DNA from 2 places in the Streptomyces syringium genome. Region 2 is predicted to be linked to the other one. Evidence: riboswitches for the same ligand, from Rfam matches in the RefSeq annotation. Region 2 holds a riboswitch; the other holds the start of a gene.
The links. A riboswitch is a leader RNA that binds a small molecule or an ion and turns the genes downstream of it on or off. The one in region 2 is predicted to bind glycine.
Positions count from the first base shown of each region.

Region 1: linked by a shared signal. The riboswitch ahead of gcvT (glycine cleavage system aminomethyltransferase GcvT) and the one ahead of gcvP (aminomethyl-transferring glycine dehydrogenase) in region 2 are both predicted to bind glycine.

Region 1 is NZ_JAGIOH010000001.1:5,360,784-5,364,181, forward strand. It holds gene gcvH (glycine cleavage system protein GcvH) at 25-399, opposite strand; gene gcvT (glycine cleavage system aminomethyltransferase GcvT) at 477-1,592, opposite strand; glycine riboswitch at 1,769-1,865, opposite strand; gene JO379_RS24050 (AAA family ATPase) at 2,013-2,699, shown strand; gene JO379_RS24055 (hypothetical protein) at 2,758-3,288, opposite strand.
Region 2 is NZ_JAGIOH010000001.1:1,376,124-1,379,521, reverse strand. It holds gene JO379_RS06040 (DNA polymerase IV) at 1-998, shown strand, start outside; gene JO379_RS06035 (PRC-barrel domain-containing protein) at 968-1,345, opposite strand; glycine riboswitch at 1,516-1,623, shown strand; gene gcvP (aminomethyl-transferring glycine dehydrogenase) at 1,814-3,398, shown strand, end outside.

The sequences.
Region 1 (3,398 bases), 4.0 Mb from region 2:
GTGGGGCGGAGGCGGGGTACGGGCTCAGCCGGCGAAGGCGGTGTACTCGTCGGCGGACATCAGGTCCGCCGGCTCGTCCGTGATCTTCACCTTGAACAGCCAGCCGCCCTCGAAGGGGGCGGAGTTCACCAGCGCGGGGTCGTCCACGACGTCCTGGTTGGCCGCGACGACCTCGCCGGACACCGGGGAGTACAGGTCGCTGACCGACTTGGTCGACTCCAGCTCGCCACAGGACTCACCGGCGGTGACGGTGTCGCCGACCGCGGGGAGCTGGGCGAAGACGACATCGCCGAGCGCGTTGGCCGCGAACTCGGTGATCCCGACCGTCGCCACGCCGTCCTCGACGGCCGACAGCCACTCGTGCTCCTTGCTGTAACGCAGCTGCTGGGGGTTGCTCATGGCTTGATTCTCCTGGATGCGCGTTGATGCTTTTGCAACGGGTCTTGACAGGTGGGACGAGAGTTGAGCGAGAAGGGTCAGCGCTGACGCTTGTAGAACGGCAGGGCGACGACCTCGTACGGCTCGTGGGTGCCGCGGATGTCCACAGCTACACCCTTGGTGCCCGGCTCGGCGTGCGCCGCGTCGACGTAGGCGATGGCGATCGGCTTCCCGAGCGTGGGGGAGGGGGCACCGGAGGTGACCTCGCCGACGACCTGGCCGTCGGCGACGACCTGGAACCCGGCGCGCGGCACCCGGCGGCCCTCGGCGATCAGGCCGACCAGCTTGCGGGGCGCCTTCGCCGCGGCGCGCTCGGCGGCGGCGGTGAGGGCCTCGCGGCCGACGAAGTCACCCTCCTTGTCGAACTTCACGACCCGGCCCAGGCCCGCGTCGAAGGGCGTCGTGGCGGTGGTCAGCTCGTGCCCGTACAGCGGCATGCCCGCCTCCAGGCGCAGCGTGTCGCGGCAGGAGAGGCCGCACGGCACCAGACCGGCAGCCGCGCCCGCCTCGGTGAGCGCCTGCCACAGCCGCTCGGCGTCGGCCGGGGCGACGAACAGCTCGAAGCCGTCCTCGCCGGTGTAACCCGTACGGGCGATCAGCGCGGGAACGCCCGCCACCGTGCCCGGCAGACCCGCGTAGTACTTGAGGCCGTCGAGGTCGGCGTCGGTGAGGGACTTCAGGATGCCGGGGGACTGCGGGCCCTGGATCGCGAGCAGCGCGTAGTTCTCGCGGTCGTCGCGGACGGCCGTCTCGAAGCCCGCGGCGCGCTCGGTCAGCGCGTCCAGCACGACCTGCGCGTTCGAGGCGTTGGCGACGACCATGAACTCCTCGTCGGCCAGGCGGTAGACGATCAGGTCGTCCAGGATGCCGCCCGCGGCGTCACAGATCATGGTGTACCGGGCCCGGCCGACGGCCAGCGCGGACAGATTGCCGACGAGCGCGAAGTCCAGCGCCCGGCCGGCCTGCGGGCCGGTGAGGGTGATCTCGCCCATGTGCGACAGGTCGAAGAGACCGGCACGGGTCCGCACGGCGACGTGCTCGTCGCGCTCGCTCCCGTAACGCAGGGGCATGTCCCAGCCCGCGAAGTCGGTCATCGTCGCGCCGAGCGCGCGGTGAAGCGCGTCGAGGGCGGTGCGGCGGGGGGCTTCGGTCATGGTTCAGGCTCCCAGGCGTGGTCGCGAGACTCGCGGAAGGCTCGCGAAAGAGGGGTCACGGCCTCCCCATCTGTCATCGGAACCTGAGAGGTTCACCGGGAGCCTCGAAACGAGCGAGTCCCCGGCTTGCACCTTGGGTGGAGGTCGCCCGGGGGCGCCTCGCTTTTCAGATCTGCCTCACCCGCGCGGTACGGGGCCTGAGAGATTCAAGGGAGGAACTTGCTCCTTCGGCGCCCAGCACACATAGTGCTGAGACTCTCCCGCGCGGATTCGAGCGGCCGGTATGCAGTTGGCGCGCACATCATTGCACGTACAGGCGTGCGACGGACGGCCCGAGACCCCCTGAATTGGATTACCTTTTCTTTACGTTCGGTGGGTAGGGGGCGGGAAGGGCCGGACGGGGGAGGCCAGAGGAGGGGGATCACGGTGCGGGCGCGGGGTACGGACGCGAGAGGGGCGGGCTCCGTGCCGCCTGGGCCACAGCAGGCACAGGGGGCGCGGCGACAAGTGGGGCCGACGGGTGTGCGCGATCTCCGCGGGGGCGCGGTCCCCGCGGTCCTGCGCTATCCGGCCGGAGACCTGCTCGTCGTCTCCGGGCTGCCCGGAAGCGGCAAGTCGACATTGATCCGGCGGTCCGTGGCCGCCCTCGACAGCCGGGACGCGGTGGTCTGGTGCGTCGACTCGCAGGACGCCCGTGACCGGCTGGAGCGCCGCATGCCGCCCTGGCTGCCCTACGGGGTCTACCGCCCGCTCGTGCGGATCGCCCACTACGCCGGGCTGCGCCGGGCCCTGCGCTCGGACGCGAGCGCGGTCGTGCACGACTGCGGCCAGCGCGGCTGGGTCCGCCGCTGGCTCGTCCGGGACGCGCGGCGGCGCGGCAGCTCGGTCCATCTGCTGGTGCTGGCCGTGGACCCGGCCACCGCCCTCGCCGGTCAGGCGGCGCGCGGCCGCACCGTCTCCGCCTACGCCTTCGGGCGGCACCGCCGGGCGATGGCACGGCTGGTCGCGGACACCGCGGCCGGGCGGCTGCCGGACGGATGCGTGTCCGCGGCGCTGCTCGACCGCGCCGCCGCCCGGGCGCTGGAGGGCATCGTCTTCGACGGCTGACGGCTGACGGCTGACGGCTGACGGCTGACGGCCCGCCGGGCCGGCCGGGCCCCTGCCTCTAGACGCCGGGAACCGGCAGCGGCAGCGCGCCCGTCGCGAGCTTCGGCACCGCAGTGAGAAGGGCCTGCAGGTCCTTGACGACCTCCGCGATGCCTGCCGTCACCTTCGGCAGGTCGACGGCCACCACGGCCGCGAGCAGCTCGGTGAGGTCCTTGGTCAGCTTCGCCAGGGCGTCCCGGACGTCCTTGACGGCGTCCGCCGGCAGACCGCCGGGCGTGCCCGCTCTGGACTTCACGGACTTCAGCAGCTTGTCGGCCGCCGCTTGATACCGCTGGCGCAGATCCGCGAGCACGGCCTTGTTCGGGGTCTTCGCCTGTGCCTCGGTTGCGATCTTCGCGGCCAGGGCGAGCAGCTCACCCAGATTGGCCACGGTCTCCAGCTGCTGTGCCGTGGCCGCCTTCGGGTCCGGGGCCGCGGCTGTGGGGGCCGGTTCCGGTGCGGCGGCGAGGGCGGGACCGGCGACACCCACGACGAGGGAGCCGCAGGCGACGGCGGCTATGGCGGTGGAGACGAGCTTGTTGACGCGCATGCGGGGTGTGTCCCTTCAGTTCGGTGAGGCTGCCGGGAAGCTGTCCGCTCACCGTGTGCCGGGCCGGTGGCCCTGCGCAACTCATCGGCTACCGTGCGTGGCGGCTGTTA
Region 2 (3,398 bases):
GACCGGCCACGGCCGAGACGCTGCGGCGGGCCGGGCTCACGACCGTGGGCGATACGGCCGAGGCGGGGGAGGCCGAGCTGGTGCGGCTGCTGGGCAAGGCGCACGGCGCGGGGCTGTACGCCCTGGCGACCGCCCGCGACAACCGTCCTGTGGTGGCCGAGCGGGATGCCAAGTCGGTGTCCGTGGAGGACACCTTCGAGGAGGACCTCACCGACCGCACGCGTGTGGAGCTGGAGCTGGCGCGGCTCGCCGACCGCTGTGTGCAGCGGCTGCGGGCGGCGGGACGGTCCGGGCGCACCGTCGTGATCAAGGTACGGAGCTATGACTTCTCGACGCTGACGCGCTCGGAGACGCTCCGCGGGCCGACGGACGACCTCGGGGTGGTGCGGGAGGCCGTGCGGCGGCTGCTGGACGGCGTGGACACCACGGCGGGCGTGCGGCTGCTGGGGGTCGGCGTCACCGGGCTCGCCGACTACACCCAGGAGGATCTCTTCGCCCAGGCGGCCGCTACGGCCGAGGCCGCCGCCGACGCGGAGAGACCACCGACCGCCGAGGCGGAAGGGGAGCCGGCCCCGGAGGAGGAGGCCGCGCGACGGCCACGGCGCTGGGTGCCCGGGCTGGACATCCGGCACACCGAGTACGGGCCCGGCTGGATCCAGGGCAGCGGGGTCGGCCGGGTCACCGTGCGCTTCGAGCAGCCGTGGTCCGCACCCGGCCGGGTGCGGACCTTCGCCGTGGACGACCCCGCGCTCGAGCCGGGGGAGCCGCTGCCGCTGATCAGAGCCGCGTGGGAGCAGCCGTCGGAGCCAACGGGACCGGCGAAGCCGCCGGAGCCGAGTGATCCGGCAGTGTCGGACGGGTCGGACGGGTCGGACGGGGCATCCGGGTCGGACGGGCCCGAGACCGGACCGTCGGCGCGTGAGCCCTCAGAGCGTCCCGAGCCGGACGTCGGGACCCGGTCCGACGGTCAGCCGCTGGCCGGTGGCGTGTCCGGCTGAGCGCCGGGCCGAGGGGCGGGCCCGGAGTCCGGCGGGGGGAGGTCGAGCCCGTAGTGGTGGTAGAGCTGCAGCTCCTGCTCGGGGGAGAGATGGCGGCCGACCCCGAAGTCCGGGGCGTCCTTGATGAGCGCCCGGTCATACGGGATGCGCAGGGCGTCGTCCTCGACCCGGCTCGGTTCCAGCGGCACGAACGCGTCCCGGCTGAACAGCCCGGTGCGCACCGCCGCCCACTCCGGTTCCCCCGTCGCGTCGTCGAGGTACACCTCGTCCACGGTGCCGATCCTCGCGCCATTGCGGTCGAACGCCTTGCGGCCGATGAGACTCCGCGGATCGATATCGGTCTGCACGGTTCCTCCCGTGGTCGCGCCTGCCCTCCGGAACTCCAGCCGACCTCCAGGCCCCTGGGAAAGCACAGAGAAGCACAGAGAAGCCCTGAGGACCACGAAAAGGCACAAAGCGGGAACCGGCCACTCGAGGGATCCGCTTGGACCCGCGCTGGTAGGCTGACAGTGGCTGCAGACCCCACGCGGGAGAGTCCTCCGAGATCCTTTGACGGGTTCGACGGGGGCGCCGAAGGAGCAAATCCTCCCCGGAATCTCTCAGGCACACGTACCGCGCGGACGAGGTCACTCTGGAAAGCAGGGCGGGCCGGGTCGGGTACAGCGCGACGAAGCCCCTCCTCACCGACGGTGAAAGCCGGACCGCCCTGTGCGGCCCGGTGAAGCTCTCAGGTTGAGATGACAGAGGGGGAGGCCGTCCGGGTACCCGCGCCGTGGTACCCCTCGCAGGTCGCAACGACCAGGAGGCCTCCGCAGATGACAGCCCACCGCATCTCCCTTTCCGACCTGGAGCGTGGCACGCCGTTCGAGCACCGCCACGTGGGGCCCGACAGCGCGGCCCAGGCGAAGATGCTCGCCCAGGTAGGGTTCGGCTCGCTCGACGAGCTCACCGCCGCCGCCGTACCGGCCGTGATCAAGAGCACCGAGGCGCTCCGGCTGCCCGACGCCCGCAGTGAGGCCGAGGTCCTCGCCGAGCTGCGCACGCTCGCCGACCGCAACGAGGTCCTCGCCCCGATGATCGGGCTCGGATACCACGGCACCTTCACCCCGCCGGTGATCCTGCGCAACGTCATGGAGAACCCCGCCTGGTACACGGCCTACACGCCCTACCAGCCGGAGATCTCCCAGGGCCGGCTGGAGGCGCTCCTCAACTTCCAGACCGTCGTCGCCGACCTGACCGGGCTGCCCACCTCCGGCGCCTCCCTGCTCGACGAGGGCACCGCCGCGGCCGAGGCCATGTCGCTGTCCCGGCGCGTGGGCAAGGTCAAGGACGGCGTCTTCCTCATCGACGCCGACGCGCTGCCGCAGACCGTCGCGGTGATACGCACGCGCGCCGAACCGACCGGCGTCGAGGTCGTCGTCGCCGACCTCTCCCAGGGCATCCCCGACGACATCGCCGAGCGCGGCGTCTTCGGTGTCCTCCTGCAGTACCCCGGCGCCTCCGGTGCCGTGCGCGACCCGCGCCCGGTCATCGAGCGGGCCCACGAGCTGGGCGCGATCGTCACCGTCGCCGCCGACCTGCTCGCGCTGACGCTGCTCACCTCGCCCGGCGAGCTGGGCGCGGACATCGCGGTCGGCACCACCCAGCGCTTCGGCGTGCCCATGGGCTTCGGCGGTCCGCACGCCGGGTTCATGGCCGTGCGCGAGAAGTTCGCCCGCAGCCTCCCCGGCCGCCTCGTCGGCGTCTCCGTGGACGCGGACGGCAACAAGGCCTACCGTCTGGCCCTCCAGACCCGCGAGCAGCACATCCGCCGCGAGAAGGCCACCAGCAACATCTGTACCGCCCAGGTCCTGCTCGCCGTCATGGCCGGGATGTACGCGGTCTACCACGGCCCGGACGGCCTCGCCGGCATCGCGCGGCGTACGCACCGCTACGCCACGCTGCTCGCCGAGGGCCTGCGGGCCGGCGGCGTCGAGGTCGTGCACGGCGCGTACTTCGACACCCTCACCGCGCGGGTGCCCGGCCGGGCGGCCGAGGTCGTCGCCGCCGCCCGCGAGCGGGGCGTCAACCTGCGCCTGGTCGACGCCGACCAGGTCGGCATCGCCTGCGACGAGACCACCACGCGCGTCCAGGTGGCGTCGGTGTGGTCCGCCTTCGAGGTGGACGCCGACATCGAGGCGCTCGACGCCCAGGTCGCGGAGGCGCTCCCCGAGGGTCTGCTGCGCACCGACGACTACCTCACCCACCCGGTCTTCCACCAGCACCGTTCCGAGACCGCGATGCTGCGCTACCTGCGCCGGCTCGCCGACCGGGACTACGCCCTGGACCGCGGCATGATCCCGCTCGGCTCGTGCACCATGAAGCTCAACGCGACCACCGAGATGGAGCCGGTCACCTGGC